One region of the Bradyrhizobium sp. CCBAU 51753 genome, then DNA from elsewhere that is predicted to be linked to it. Evidence: predicted binding sites of a transcription regulator. Region 1 holds the regulator's gene; each other region holds the start of a gene.
The links. Region 1 encodes LexA, which represses DNA repair genes until DNA is damaged. Its sites were predicted from a motif close to TGTTCNNNNTGTGTTCNG; they were not measured.
Positions count from the first base shown of each region.

Region 2: the regulator LexA is predicted to act here: its motif matches at 3,456-3,473, upstream of XH93_RS40860 (helicase-related protein).
Region 3: the regulator LexA is predicted to act here: its motif matches at 4,099-4,116, upstream of XH93_RS03740 (ATP-dependent Clp protease adaptor ClpS).

Region 1 is NZ_CP030037.1:4,628,907-4,634,076, forward strand. It holds gene XH93_RS20860 (ComEC/Rec2 family competence protein) at 1-1,650, shown strand, start outside; gene XH93_RS20865 (hypothetical protein) at 1,647-1,874, opposite strand; gene XH93_RS20870 (hypothetical protein) at 2,061-2,489, opposite strand; gene lexA (transcriptional repressor LexA) at 2,818-3,522, opposite strand; gene glp (gephyrin-like molybdotransferase Glp) at 3,730-4,941, opposite strand; gene XH93_RS20885 (HAD family phosphatase) at 4,954-5,170, opposite strand, start outside.
Region 2 is NZ_CP030037.1:8,905,600-8,910,769, reverse strand. It holds gene XH93_RS40875 (tetratricopeptide repeat protein) at 1-1,254, shown strand, start outside; gene rpmB (50S ribosomal protein L28) at 1,465-1,773, opposite strand; gene XH93_RS40865 (DUF3108 domain-containing protein) at 2,153-2,953, shown strand; gene XH93_RS40860 (helicase-related protein) at 3,725-5,170, shown strand, end outside.
Region 3 is NZ_CP030037.1:808,654-813,823, reverse strand. It holds gene XH93_RS03755 (flavin reductase family protein) at 1-45, opposite strand, end outside; gene XH93_RS03750 (LLM class flavin-dependent oxidoreductase) at 126-1,226, opposite strand; gene XH93_RS03745 (mechanosensitive ion channel domain-containing protein) at 1,445-3,787, opposite strand; gene XH93_RS03740 (ATP-dependent Clp protease adaptor ClpS) at 4,145-5,170, shown strand, end outside.

The DNA of each region.
Region 1 (5,170 bases):
GGCCGCGACCTGTATTTTCAGGGCATCGGCGCCTCCGGCTTCGTGATGGGCGCGGTCAAGACCCGGGAGGCGCCGGCGAGCGGTGGCTTCGCGCTGCGCTACGCCGCCTTCATGCAGGGCCTGCGCGACGCCATCGATGCGCGGATCCGCACCACGCTCGACGGCGACCAGCGCGCGATCGCGACCGCATTGCTCACCGGCCGGCGCGATGCGATGTCGCCGCGGGTCAACGATGCGATGTTCATCTCCGGGCTTGGCCACGTGCTGTCGATCTCCGGCTACCACATGGCGGTCGTCGCCGGCGTGGTGTTCTTTGCGGTGCGGGCGCTGCTGGCGCTGTTTCCGGCGCTGACGGCGGCGCATCCGATCAAGAAATGGGCGGCTGCGGCCGCGCTGCTCGCCGCCGCTTTCTATCTCGCGCTGTCGGGGGCGGAGGTCGCGACGCAGCGCTCGTTCTTCATGACGGCGGTGGTGCTGATCGCTGTCATGGTCGACCGCCGCGCCATCACGTTCCGCACGCTGGCGGTGGCGGCGCTGATCGTGCTCGCGATCGCGCCGGAGGCGCTGGTGCATCCGAGCTTTCAGATGTCGTTTGCCGCAACCCTCGGGCTGGTGGCGCTGGTGCAGATCGGGATGCCGAGCCTGTTGGCATCGCCCGACCATTCGGTGACGGCGCGCGTTGCGCTGTGGGGCGGGCGCGAGCTGGCGGTGCTGGTGCTGGCCTCGCTGGTGGCGGGGCTCGCGACCACGCCCTATGCCGCGTTCCATTTCCATCGGGTGACGCCCTACGGGCTGCTCGCCAATCTCGCGGCGATGCCGGTGGTCTCCGCGATCGTGATGCCGGCGGGGCTGCTTGGGCTCGCCGCGATGCCGTTCGGCTTCGACGGCGTGTTCTGGGCGATCATGGGATTTGGCATCGACTGGATGATCGTGGTGACGCAATGGGTCGCCGCACTGCCGGGCGCGGTCGGCCGGATGGCGGCATTCGGCACCGCCCCGCTGATCGCGGCGAGCGCCGGGATCATTCTGCTCGGGCTGTTGCGCACGCCGCTGCGCTGGTCGGGCGCGGCGTTGCTGGTGGCGGCCTTGGTTTGGGCGGTGCGGGCGCCGCTGCCGGACATTCTGATCTCCCCCGATGGCCGCAACGTCGCGGTGCGCGGCGGCGACGGTCGGCTGCATCTGATGCACAGCGCGCGGGACGCCTTTGTGGTCAAGGAATGGCTGGCGGCGGATGCCGACGCGCGGACCGCGGGCGATGCGTCGCTGGGCGAGGGCGTCTCCTGCGACGAGGCCGGCTGCGTCACCCGGCACCGCGGCGGCGGTTTTGTCGCGCTGGCGACCCGGCCGGAGGCGCTGGCCGACGATTGCGAGCGGGCCGCGGTGATCGTGACGGCGCGACAGGTCGCCCAGGGCTGCGCGGCGTCGGTGATCGATGCCGAGCGGCTGCGCCGGCACGGCGCGCTGGCGCTGCGCCGGATCGGCGACGGCTTTGCGATCGATGCGGTCAAGCCCGGCAGCATCGACCGGCCGTGGTCGCCGGCGGTTCCAGGCGATGCCGACAGCGAGACGACGCTGCGGCCGCCCGCCGGCGCAGCACGCCCCGCCGTCGATGCGACGCCGGCCGAGGCCGATCTGCAGGCCGATGATTAGTGGTGGTCGGAGGAGGGGGCGGTCGGCAGCTCGAACAGGCCGAGGTGGTATTCGTCGGCATCGGGGCCGGCGTCGGGCTTCTTGACCAGGGTGAAGACGGCTTCGGGAAACTGCTGCCAGACCTTGAGGTCATCGGCGGTCACGGTCAGCCAGCCGAACCGGAACATGTAGCGGCCCGGTTCCGTGACGCGTCCAGCTCGCTGCCATGTGACCTTGTCGACCACCGCGCACGTCCTCCGCGCGGGATGATGCGCCAAGGTGCCGTCCAGCGCAACCGAGCCGGCGTCCAGCGCAACCGAGCCGGCGTCCAGCGCAACCTCACTGATGCGCCCCGGAACGGAACTCCGGGGTCGCTCGAAATCGCTTTGGTCACCCGCCGCGGGACAGCTCATCCTGCGGCGACGATGCGCTCAACCCAAAAACAGCGATGCGAATGCGGAGGGCCGCCGCTCTGCGACCTTGGGCTTGTGCTCGACGGTCGGATGCAGCGCCGGCAGCTGCAGCACCGTGACGCGCTGGCCTTCGACGAGCTGGGTCACCAGCACATGGCTGCCGTCGGGGAATTCGACCGCGTCGTGATGGCGATCCGGCACGTCGGGCTCGACCTCGTTGAACACGCCGACCCGATAGCCGATCGTCTTGGTCCAGATCCACCGGCTGTCGTAGCGGACGTTCTCGACGAAGGCGAGCTCGGTGCCGGGCAGCATGCAGACCGCGACGTTGGGATCGTTCTCCGAGGCAAAACCGCGGGTCGACGTGCCGCGGAAAGTCGTGCTGATCAGCGTCTCTCCGACGACGGCGGGACGCGATTGCACCGCATGCAGGCTATAGTCACACATCGGAAGGCTCCTCTGTCGAGGTAGCGACCCGTGCCTCTCCTTGAGGCGCGGGCCTCTACCAGAGTGGACGATAGCGAACGAGTGTTTTCTCGTTTCGAGGCGATTGTACGACTGGTCACGGACGGCCTCAATCACAAACACGCTACAGCGCGTCGGCGGTATCTGGGCGCATCTGGTGCAAGTCACACGTCGCGCTATCCGCCAAGCAACGGTCCGATGCGTCGCTCCGTTCCTCGATCGGGATGACTTTTCTTCGAATCGTCATCCCGCCCGATAGTTTTGCTTGAGCATGATCTCCGCGCAGACGATCATCAAGTGCCGCCGGCGCCTAGTATTTCCTGTACAGGCCGATCAACTTGCCCTGGATGCGCACCCGGTTCGGCGGCAGGATGCGCACTTCATAGGCGGTGTTGGCCGGCTCGAGCGCGATCGATGCACCGCGGCGGCGGAAGCGCTTCAGAGTGGCTTCCTCCTCGTCGATCAGCGCCACCACGATGTCGCCGGTGTTGGCGGTGTCGTTGCGCTGGATCAGCGCCATGTCGCCGTCGAGGATGCCGGCGTCGACCATGGAGTCGCCACGCACCTCGAGCGCGTAGTGCTCGCCGGCGCCGAGCATGTCCGGCGGCACGCTGATGGTGTGGCTGCGGGTCTGCAGCGCCTCGATCGGCGTACCGGCCGCGATCCGGCCCATCACCGGCACGGCGACCGGACGGTTGCCGTCGTCCTCGGCGACCGGCGGCGTCGAGGAGCGCTTGCCGAGCGCGCCCTCGATCACGCTCGGGGTGAAGCCGCGGCGGCCATTGCCGCCGCCGGCGGCCAGTTCGGGCAGCTTGATCACCTCGATCGCGCGCGCCCGGTTCGGCAGGCGGCGGATGAAGCCGCGCTCCTCCAGCGCGGTGATGAGGCGGTGGATACCGGATTTCGAGCGCAGGTCGAGCGCATCCTTCATCTCGTCGAAGGAGGGCGGCACGCCGGCCTCTTTCAGACGTTCATTGATGAAACGCAGAAGTTCGTACTGTTTGCGCGTGAGCATCTCGAGTATTCCCCCGGTTGATAGCGTCGTTCGATTCCGAGACTTCGGAAGACCCGGAGCACGGCGCTCCGCGATGAACTCCCGATTGTAGACACCAGTACTCGAAACAAATCATGAACGGACACTATATGTTCGATATGTGTTCCGCAACCACTTAATTTCAGGTGAACGTGACAGGCAATCGGCGAAGTGGCGGCCGCGCGAGGCTCACTCCGGCATCGTGAGGATCTCGCATTCGGCACCGCTCGCGGCCGCGGGCGCGAACGGCGGACGAACGAGAAGTGCCTGCGCCGCAGCGAGATTCCCCAGCAGCGATGAGTCCTGCTTCATCACGGGCGTTGCGATCAGCGTGCCGTCCGCGCGCGCCTCGAGGCGGGCGCGCAAGTAATCCTCACGCTGGTCGTTGGCGGCGAGATCGCGGCCGAGCAATGCGCGCGCGCGGACGTGATGAATCACCTTGCGGCCGCTCAGTGCCCGAATCAGCGGCACCAGGAACAGGAAGGCGCAGACATAGGACGACACCGGATTGCCGGGCAGGCCGATCACCCGCATCGCGCCGAGCCGTCCGTGCATCATCGGCTTGCCGGGCCGCATCGCGATCCGCCAGAACGCCATGGTGACGCCCTCGGCCTCCAGCGACTGCTTGACCAGGTCGTGGTCGCCGACCGAGGCGCCGCCGGTGGTGATCAGGACGTCGGCGCCGGCATCGCGCGCTCGGCGGATGCCTGGGGTCGTTGCGGCCACGGTGTCGGCGGCGATCCCGAGATCGATCGTCTCGGCACCCTCGGCGCGGGCCAACGCCCGCAGCGCATAGCCGTTGGAATAGACGATCTGGCCGGGACCCGGCTTGGAACCCGGCATCACCAGCTCGTCGCCGGTTGCCAGCACCGCGACCCTGGGACGGCGGCGCACCGCGAGTTCCGGATAGTTCATGGCGGCGGCAAGCGAGAGCGCGCGGTCCGAGAGGCGGCTGCCGGCCGCAAGCAGCACGTCGCCTTCGCGGAAGTCGACACCGGGGGGACGGATATGCCGCCCGGTGACCGCCGTCTCGGTGATGGTGATGTGGTCGCCATCGGCCCTGGTGTCTTCCTGGATGATCACAGCGTCGGCGCCGTCGGGGATCACGCCGCCGGTAAAGATCCGCACCGCTTCGCCGGCGCTGACCGTGCGCTCGAACGGCCGGCCGGCGGCGACTTCGCCGATCACCTTCAGCCGCGCCGACAGGTCGGCCGCATCGGCCGCGCGCACCGCATAGCCGTCCATCGCCGACATCGCCTGCGGCGGCTGGGTGCGCAGCGCCGCGACGTCGCGCGCCAGCGTGCGGTGATAGGCGGCATCGAGGCCGACCATCTCCTCAGGCAGCGGCTCGGCGCCGTCGAGAATCGCGGACAGGGCATCGGCAACCGGCATCAAGGCCACGCGCGGACCTCCTCAGATTTTGCTCTCGATCCCAAGCGCGGACAGCGCCCTTGCCACGTCATCCGTCGATGTCACGTGGACGGCATGAAGGCCGCGCGCCCGCGCGCCCTCGATATTGGCCGCCGTATCGTCGAAGAACAGGATCCGCGACGCCGGCACGCCGATGGCTTTTACCACATGATCATAGGCCGCGGCGTCGGGTTTGCGCAGCCCGATCGCCGAGGACAGG
Region 2 (5,170 bases), 4.3 Mb from region 1:
TTCGTCGGACAGGTAAGAGAGGTTGCGGGCTCGGATTCCGGCCAAGCCACGGCCGAGAGCGCTCTTTCGGTTCTCGACAAGCCCTCCATCGCCGTGCTGCCATTCGAGAACATGAGCGGCGATCCCGAGCAGGAATATTTTGCGGATGGCATGGTGGACGAAATCACGACAGCGTTGTCGCGCTTCAGATCTCTATTCGTGATCGCGCGCAATTCCAGTTTTTCTTACAAGGGCAAAGCAGTCGATATCAAACAGGTCGGACGCGAACTCGGCGTCCGCTACGTGCTTGAGGGCAGTGTGCGCAAGGCGGCCGGAAAAGTTCGCATTATCGGCCAATTGATTGATGTCGCGACGGGAGTACATCTTTGGGCCGATCGATTTGAAGGCGACTTAAGCGATGTGTTCACCCTGCAGGACCGGATGACCGAGAGCGTCATCGCTGCCATTGAACCAAGAGTGTTTCGGGCGGAAGTCGATTTGGCCGCGCGTCGGCCGAACAGTCTCAGCGCCTACGACCTTTGCCTCAGAGCAATACCGCACCTCTATTCATTTACTCGAGATGGATCTGCTGAGGCCCTTCGGCTTGTTTCTCGCGCATTGGAAATTGACCCTAGGTATGGATTTGCTGCAACGCTTGCGGGGAGTTGCCACATCCAAAAGGTAACTCAAGGATGGGCCACTGATCCGAAGTCGGAATTTGCGGAAGGATTGCGACTTCTCCGGCTGGTACTCAGTATCGACGGAAACGACCACTTAGCCTTGAGCATGCTTAGCTATGCCGCGGCTTGGTCTGGCGATTTCGGCACAGCTAGGGAGATGGTGGATCGCGCGATCATCTCTAATCCCAATGCAGCCTTTGCATGGAGCACGCGAGGTTGGACTTGCCGCATGGCAGGGGACCTCGAGGAGGCCATCCGGAGCTTTGAGCGCGCTGTCCTGCTAAGCCCGTTTGACCCGTTGCTGTTCGTAACGTTGACCGAAATGGGAGTTGCATTCATCGATCTTGGCCGTTTCGATGAGGCGGTTGTCGCAGCGAAGAAGGCTCTTAGCCAGACCCAGAGTTTTCTACCCTCCTATTGCTGCCTTATAACGGCCTTGGCGCATCTGGGACGCGAAGCGGAAGCGAAAGAGTCGGCAACTCGCCTGCTCGAACTCAAATCGGATTTTCGAATTTCTGAATGGGTGAGCCGGAGCGGCCTACGGATCAACCAAATGTTCGTCGATGGTCTTCGCAAAGCTGGGATTCCGGAGTGATGCCGTTGCGCGGGGCGACTGCGACTCCTGCTGTTGGCCCGAAGCCAACATGCAGTCATATCGACTCCAAGGTTGCCTTCAGAGCGCAAAGCCGACGCGACGAATTGATCAGTACGGGCCCGAGTTTCGACCAAACAAAAACGGCCGGGTCATCGACCCGGCCGCTCAAAACTCTCTCAGCTCTTCCCGCTCTCGCGGTTCGCTCGCGCCTCAGCTCGCCTGCTTCACCGGCGCCGGCTTGCCGACCTTCTTCTCGATCGCGCGCTTCAGTTCGAGGGCGCGCGGCGAGAGCACGTCGGCCTTGGCCTTGATCAGGAAGGCATCGAGGCCGCCATTGTGGTCGACGCTCTTGATCGCGTTGGAGGAGACGCGCAGGCGGACGTTGCGGCCGAGTGCATCGGAGATGAAGGTCACGTTGCACAGGTTCGGCAGGAAGCGCCGCTTGGTCTTGATGTTGGAGTGGCTCACCTTGTGGCCCGTCTGGGGGCCCTTGGCGGTCAGTTCGCAGCGCCGGGACATTTGCAAAAATCCTTTTCCATCCCCGCCTCTTGCGGGCGGAGCGTGCGGTCACGCGGCCCGTGCAGGGGTTTTGAATTCGCGTCCATTTTCCAGGAACCGCGGGTGTATAGGGGCAGAATGCGGGAGCGTCAAGGTTTTATAGCGGCTTCGCCCTCGTCCGAATTGCTGGGTTCATCAGCCGTTCCAGCCACTTAACGCCGCATAAGGCAACCATATAAAGGGCGTATTCCGTTGCAACGCTTAGTTCCATACAGGACGCTCGCGTTGTCCGGCCACCTTGTTCGCCTGGATGACAAGACAGAGCGCCGATAGCAGGACCGTCAGGTAAGTGACCACCCCGATTGCCATTTTGCCCCCCTATGGGTGGCTTGTCGGCCTCCTGGCCGGCGCTTTTCTGCTGTTCGGCCCCGAGGCCTCGCGCGCCCAGGGCCGGCTCGAGGCGCAGTATGAGGCGACGCTCGCCGGTATCCCGGTCGGCAAGGGCTCCTGGACCGTCGACATCGGCGAGGAGGCGTTCTCGGCCTCGGCCCAGGGCGGCACCGCGGGGCTGTTGAAGGCGTTTTCCGGCGGCAGCGGCTCGGGCGCCTCGCAGGGCCGGATCGTCAACGGCATCCCGGTCGCCACCTCCTACAGCGCGACCACCACCACCGCGAAGAAATCCGAGACCATCCGCATGGTGCTGGCGGGCGGCACCATCAAGGATTCCGCGATCGAGCCGGAGCCGCCGGTCGATGCCGACCGCATCCCGGTCACCGACGCGCACAAGAAGGGCGTGTTCGACCCGATGACCGGCTCGCTCTTGCGCGTGCCCGGCAATGCCGAGCTGATGAGCCCGGATGTCTGCCGCACCTCGGCCGGCGTGTTCGACGGCCGCATGCGCTACGACCTCAAGCTCGATTTCAAGCGGGTGGAGATGGTGAAGGCCGAGCGCGGCTATCACGGCCCGGCGCTGGTCTGCGCGGTCTATTTCGTGCCGATCGCGGGCTACATCCCGGATCGCCCGGTGATCAAATATCTCGCCGCCCAGCGCAACATCGAGATCGCCTTCGCGCCGATCGCCGGCACGCGCCTGCTGGTGCCGTTCCGCATGACGATCCCGACCCCGCTCGGCCAGGCCATGCTGGAGGCGACTTCGTTCGTGACCACGGCAGCGCCGCCGCGGGTGGCGAAGACGCAGTAGGATTTGATTTCGCGAGGCCACGCCGCACTGTTCGACCCGTCATCCTGAGGTGCGAGCTCCTGCAGCGCAATTGCGCTGCGGGGCGAGCCTCGAAGGATGCACGGCCCCGCTGCGACCAACGCGGAGAGAGCCGGGCCGTCGATCCTTCGAGGCTCGCCGAAGAGGCTCGCACCTCAGGATGACGGGTTGTAGTGCGCTAGTTGCCCGGATGCAGCGAAGCGAAATCCGGGGCCGGAATACCCGCGGGTCGACTGGTCCCGCATTCCGCTTCGCTGCATGCGGGCTACGCTTGGCCGACGCAACAAACGTCACCGGAATCCAGTTGACTCTTGCCCGGTTCTGATTCGACTCGGTGACCCCTGGAACTTAAGGAATTCAGTCCGCATATCCTGTGCTTGTGGAGCCCTCTCAAACTTGATCTAGTGCCGCGGCCTCAGACCAGACCGAGATGTTGCGGTGAACGTTTCGGGCATGGAATGGAGTCAGCGATTCGGCCGCGATTCGTTCTAGACTCGTTCCGAAGCTTAAGCTGACAGCGGAAAGCGTCGCATTGTGAGACAGATTTTGCGCGAAAGGACGCGTGATCCGGGATGCCGTGTTGCTGGATCGCGCCGGAGTGACGATATTGACGGAGCGCGTTGCATGGTCTCCCTCGCGCGGAGAGTCCCCCTCACGCGGCGCGATGCGCCGACCTCTCCCCACAGGCGGGGCGAGGTAACTTTCTAGGCGCGCATCCGCGCGGCACGCGGCAACAAGAAACATCTGCAAGATATGGCTTTCTCATCTTCGTTCGGAACTGACCGCGCTCCCGGCGCCGGCGTCACCGCCGTGCTGGGCCCGACCAACACCGGCAAGACGCATCTGGCGATCGAGCGGATGCTGGCGCATTCGTCCGGCCTGATCGGGCTGCCGCTGCGGCTGCTCGCGCGCGAAGTCTACAACAAGATCGCGGCGCGGGCCGGCGAGGACAATGTCGCGCTCGTCACAGGCGAGGAGAAGATCAAGCCGAAGGCGCCGCGCTTCTGGGTCTCCACCGTCGAGGCGATGCCGCGCGATCTCGATGTGTCGTTTCTCGCCGTCGACGAGATCCAGATCGCGGCCGATCTCGAGCGCGGCCATGTGTTTACCGATCGCATCCTCAACCGCAGGGGCCGCGACGAAACGCTGTTGCTGGGTGCTGCGACGATGCGCCCGATCATCGAGCGGCTGTTGCCCGGCGCCTCGATGGTAACGCGGCCGCGTCTGTCGCAGCTCGAATATGCCGGCGACCGCAAGATCACGCGGCAGCCGAGAAGAACGGCAATCGTCGCGTTCTCCGCCGACGAAGTCTATGCGATCGCCGAGCTGATCCGCCGCCAGCATGGCGGCGCGGCCGTGGTGCTCGGCTCGCTGTCGCCGCGCACAAGGAATGCGCAGGTCGCGATGTTCCAGAACGGCGACGTCGATTACCTCGTCGCCACCGACGCGGTCGGCATGGGGCTCAATCTCGACGTCGATCACGTCGCCTTCGCCTCCGACCGCAAATATGACGGCTACCAGTTCCGCCGGCTGACGCCGGCCGAATTCGCGCAGATCGCAGGCCGCGCCGGCCGCGCCACCCGCAACGGCACGTTCGGCACCACCGGGCGCTGCGCGCCGTTCGAGCCGGAACTGGTCAACGCGCTGCAGAACCACACCTTCGACAGCGTGAAGATGCTGCAATGGCGCAACGCCAAGCTCGATTTCGCCTCGCTCGGCGCGCTGCAGGTGTCGCTGGCGCTGCCGCCCAATCATGAGGCACTGACACGGGCGCCGATCGCCGAGGACATGCGCGTGCTCGACCATGTCGCGCGCGACGCCGAGGTGCGCGACATGGCGCATGGCGCCGCCGCCGTGGAGCGGTTATGGGAGGCCTGTCAGGTTCCTGATTACCGAAAGCTGTCGCCGGCGGCCCATGCCGAACTCGTGAGCACGCTGTACGGCTTTCTGATGCAAAAGGGGCGTATCCCTGACGCATGGTTCGCCGCCCAGGTCGACCAGGCCAACCGCACCGACGGCGATATCGACACGCTGTCGGGCCGGATCGCGCAGATCAGGACCTGGACCTTCGTGGCCAACCGGCCGGACTGGCTGTATGACCCGGAGCACTGGCAGGGGATCACGCGCGACCTCGAAAATAAATTATCCGATGCGCTGCATGAACGGCTCACGGAGCGTTTCGTTGACAGGCGGACCAGT
Region 3 (5,170 bases), 3.8 Mb from region 1:
GCAATGGCGCATCGCCTGCTTGAAACTCTGTGCGTCGACCGTCATTCCGCCAACCCCGGTAGCAAAAACTCCGCTTAAGATATGGAACACGGGGTGCGAGGCAAGCCCCGCACCCCGCGCAGCTGTCATGCAGCCTTCTCGAACTCGGCGCCGAGATGCTTGAGCTTCGGCATCACCTCGTTCTTGAGCAGGTCCAGCGAGTGCCGCCAGGCTTCCGGCTTGTGCTTGTAGTCGAAGCCGAACACCAGGAGCACGCCGAAACCGCCGACCTCCTGGTAGATTTGCTCGATCTTCTCGGTGACGGTCTTGGGCGAGCCGACGATCCAATTCCGGCGCGCGCAATATTCGACGGTGACATCGCTGTCAGGCACGTCGGGCGCGTGCTTCAGATAGTCCTTGAAGCCGAAATGGCCGAGCAGCGGCAGGAAATATTCGCTCATCATCCGGCCCATCATGTCGCCGGTGGAGAGCCGCCACGCCTCCTCGTCGGTGTCGGCGACGAACACCTCGCGCACCAGCCGCCAGTCCTTGCGGCTCGGCTTGCGGCCGGTCTTGGCCGCGCCGGCTTCCACCGAGTCCCAATGGCTGCCGACATAGGCCGGGTTGAGGTTGAGGCTCATCGGGATGAAGCCGCGTTCGCCGGCAAGTTTGAGGGTGTCAGAATTCTTCGACAGGCCCGCGACGCCGATCGGCGGATGCGGCGCTTGCAGCGGCTTGATGTGCGGCTTGAGGAAATCGAACATCGTGTCCGGTTTCGTCACCGTCCAGAACTTGCCCTTGTGGGTCCAGGGCCCCGGCTCGGTCCACATCTTCAAGATGATCTCCAGCGCCTCGCGGGTCATGTCGCGGTTCTGGCCGGACATGCCGTCGACGTTGAACATCGCCCAGTCGCTCGGCAGTCCGCTGGCCGCGACGCCGAAATTCATCCGCCCGTTGGAGAGGTGATCGAGCATCGCGACGCGATTGGCGAGTTCGGCCGGGTGATGATAGGGCAGCAGGAAGCCGCCGGGGCCGATGCGCAGATTCTTGGTCTGCATCAGCGCCTGCGCCATCAACAGATCCGGCGACGGATGCGGCTCCCACGGCGCGGTGTGGTGCTCGCCGATCCAGGCTTCCTGGTAGCCGAGCTCATCGAGCCAGCGCAGGGTCTGCAGGTCCCAGTCGTGGCCCTCCTTCAATCCGCACTCCGGCGGATGCGAGGGCATGGTGAAATAGCCAAGCTCCATGTGCGTTTCCTTCTGGCTTTACGGTTGAGATGCAATGCGTCTTGCCGCGCATTCGAAGAGCTGCGTGAGCAAGCGCTGTGCCAGCGAGGAAATCGGAAGAATGGCGGAGATCGCCGGGCTTTTCGGCCGGTTGCGGCCGATCCGCGGACTGAAGCGGACGCCTTCCGTCTCAGCGTCGCGAGACGTGTCGCAGCGCTGAGACGACCGCGCTGCGCCGCTCAGCTGGCGGCGCGGCGCGGCCGCGCGTCGGCGTCCGGCTCCGCAGGTGGAGGGATCTGCATCAGGATGGTCTGGCCCATCGAGGCGATCTCGATGCCTTCCTCCTGGAAGCGGCGCTTCATGCGGCGGTTGAACTCGCGCTGCACCGACCAGCGGCCGCCATCGGTGCACCGGATCTGGCCGACGATCGTCACCATCGAGCCGTCGACCTTGTCGACGCCCCACAATTCGAGATCGCCGCGGATCAGCGCGCGATACGCGGTTTCCTGGCGCATCTCGGCGACGATGTCCTTCAATATCTCGCCGGCGCGATCGGTGTCCTCCTTGTAGGAGACGTTGACGCTGACCGACGCATTGCCGGCGCCGCGGCTGGCATTGGTGATCGTGGTCACCGCGCTGAACGGCACGACATGCACCGAGCCATCGCCGGCGCGCAGCCGCATGGTGCGGATCGAGACGTTCTCGACCACGCCCGACAGCCCCGACACCGTGACGTTGTCGCCGACCTGCACCGTGTTCTCGATCAGGAGGAACAGCCCGGTGATCAGGTCCTGCACCAGTTTTTGCGAGCCGAAGCCGATCGCGATGCCGACGATGCCGGCGCCGGCGAGCAGCGGCGCCACATTGACGCCGATCTCGCTCAGCGCGGTGAGGCCGACCACCGCGACGATGACGCAGAACAGCGCGGTGCGCAGCATCGGCTGGAAGGTGCGGAGCCGCGCGGCACGGGCAAAATGCCCCTCGCGCGACAGCGTGTTGATCTGGCGGTCCATCAGCGCATTGGCGACCTCCCAGATCACGGCGGCGGCGAGCGCGGCGATCCCGATCGTCACCAGCGCCGAGATCAGGCGGGAGCCGATCTGGCCGCCATAGAACCAGACGATGGCGTCGACGCCCCAGACCTCCAGCAGCGCGACGAAGCCGATAAAGGCGATCACCGCCGACACCACCCGGCGCAGCAGCGGCAGATAGCGATTGGCGCGCGACTCCAGCCCCGGGAAGCGTTGCAGCAGATCCGGCGAGATGCGGAAGCCGCGGTCGATCAGGCTCAGCACCACCATGGTGACGAGACGGGTGATCAGGAGCACCGCGATGGTGCCGACGAAATATTGCAGCAGCAGCGAATAGCCGTTGCGGATGTTGAGCGCCCACACCGCCCACAGCGCGAGATCGAGCGCGATCGCCAGCACGTGCCAGAGGCCGGCGACGCGGTTGCGGATCCGCGCCGCGACGCCGACGCGATCGGCCGGCGCGCGGATGGCGTCGGCGACCTGGCGGCGGCACTGCAGGATGATGACGACGATGAACAGATGCACGACCAGCATCACCAGCCGCAGGATCGCGGCATAGCCGGCGCGCGACAGCCCGAGCAGCAGCGCGACATTGGCAAAGGCGATGCCGGACACGCCGACGGCGACGATGCGGCGGGCCCAGATCTCGATATAGGCCGCGGTCTCGGCGCGAACCCGAAACAGCCCGAACGGGCCGGCCAGCGCCCGCACTGCGCAGATCAGCGCGCGCGAGAACGCGTAGGCGTTGACCACGGCAAGGATCACGAGGCGCGTGGTCGACTGGTCGCCGATCTCGGTGCCGAGCAGCATGGTGGCAAGGCCGACAAAGGCGACCACCGGCAGCAATTCGAGCACCAGCCGTCCGAGCACGAAGGGCAGCCGGATCAGCGACTGCCAGGCCCGCGCCAGGCTGAGCCGGCGGCGCTGCAGCTCGCCCTGCGGCGTGACATCGGCCACCGAGGACGGCGGATCGACGCTCGCCAGCGTCTGCACCGGCACGCGCGCGGTCTGCGGCAGCCGCTGCTCCAGAAACGCCACCGGCCGCTTGATCAGGCGAAACACCACCCATTCGGCGGCGAGCGCGCAGCCGAACACCAGCGCCAGCTTCCAGGCGATATCGATCAACTGGCCGTAGGCGGCCGGATCATTGGCGGTGCGCAGGAACCAGTAATAAAAAGCGGGGAAATGCGTCAGCGTGCGCGCGACGTCGGCGACCTGGCTCGAGACCTCGGTGACCTGCTCCGACACCATCAACAGCAGTTGCGCGCCGAGACTGTCGGCGGACAGCGGGATCGGGGACGGCTCCGGCGCAGGCTGCGCGCTCTGCGCGGCCTGCGGCGAGGCGGTGGCGATCGCGCGCAGCGTGTTGATGATCTCGCCGCGTTTCTTGTCGTCCTGCAGCGTGTCGAGCGCGCGCTTCGCCTGTTCGGGCGTCAGCGCATCGCTGGTATTTTGTTGCGGCGGCGCCGGCTTGGCGGGCGGCTGCGCGACGGCAGGAGAAAGCAACAGCGTGAAGACGAGAAGGATCGCAAAACCAAGTTTGTGCGACACGAGAGCCTCATAAAATAATTGCGCGACGGAAGATTCGCTTGAAGTCGAATCCCCCCTCGCGCGCTGGCCATGTCGATCGCCCCTTTTCGCCCCGATGATGTGTCGGAAGTTTGCCGCTGGGGCGGCGATGTCTTGGCAATTCCGTCGGCAGGTCGTCCTGGCATTCGCCGCTGCACAAATTCGTCACAGGCATTGCGCGGCGTTTACCTTTGCACGGCGCATGGGCCTGCCGATCGATCGGCTTTTGCCGGCGCCCACACGTTCAAGCTGCGGCGGAAAATCTTTCGCTTGACGGGTTCCGTCCGATATGGTGTTCTTGTTATGTTCTATTCATAGCGTTTGCGTTTTGAGGGGCTCATGCACGACGTCTTCACCGAGAACGGCCCGGTCAAACTCTTCATCCGAGACGACGGCGATACGCCACTGGACTTCGTCCGGCACCTGCTGCGCGCGGTGTTCGGCAAGTCCGAGCGGGAAGCGATCACGGTCGCGGCGCAAATCGAGGACCAGTACGGTATCATTTGCGGCCCATTTCCCGCTCAAGTGGCCAGGGCGCTGCTGGAGGCCGCGCAGCAGCTGATCCGCGACGACGAGCAGCCGCTGCTGATCACGGCCGAGGCCGTCGATGCGGTGCGCCCATGCGATCTCTGTGACGCGCCGAGATCGGTCAGCAATATCTTTCTCAACGACAGGAAGGTATGCCTCTGCAGCGGCTGCGTGCTGGCCGTCAGGAGGAGTTCGGAAGAGCTCCCGGGCGACGAGTTCAAGTTTGCCGTGACCGCGCTCGATTGGCATTTCGCGGGCGTCCCGCGCAACCAGCTACTGACGCGGTCGCGGCTGTTTCCCGGCCATATGCGCGCCGACGTTCAGATCGCGATCGACCGGTTGCTCGCCGACCCCATCCATTTCTTCGGCATCCATGAGGAACATCGCTACGAGACGCTCGATGTCGCAACGCTGATGCGATACGGGCGCGGCGCGCCGGCGATCGCGCCGCCGCAATACCACGATGTCGATATCGGCGAGGCGCAGCCGGTGAAATGCCTGGTCAATGGACTCTGGCTGTGCCGCAGCGGCGAGTTGCGCTATGCGGTGCTGCTCGCCTTCCATCGTGACTATAACCGCGAGTCGGGAATGCGGATCGAGCTTGTGGTGCCGGCCGGTATGGCCGGCAACGCCTTCGTGCAGCGCATCTTTGCCGAGCTGGAAATGGCGGTGGACGCCGCGCGATCCTATCGCGGCAAAATCCTCTCGCTCGACGGCGACGCCGACTATAGCGGCCGCTCACGCGGCGTGACCGTGCACCGGCTGCCGACGGTCGACCGCGACGCGGTGATCCTGCCGGAAAAGACGCTGCGGCTGCTCGAGCGCAACGTGCTCGAC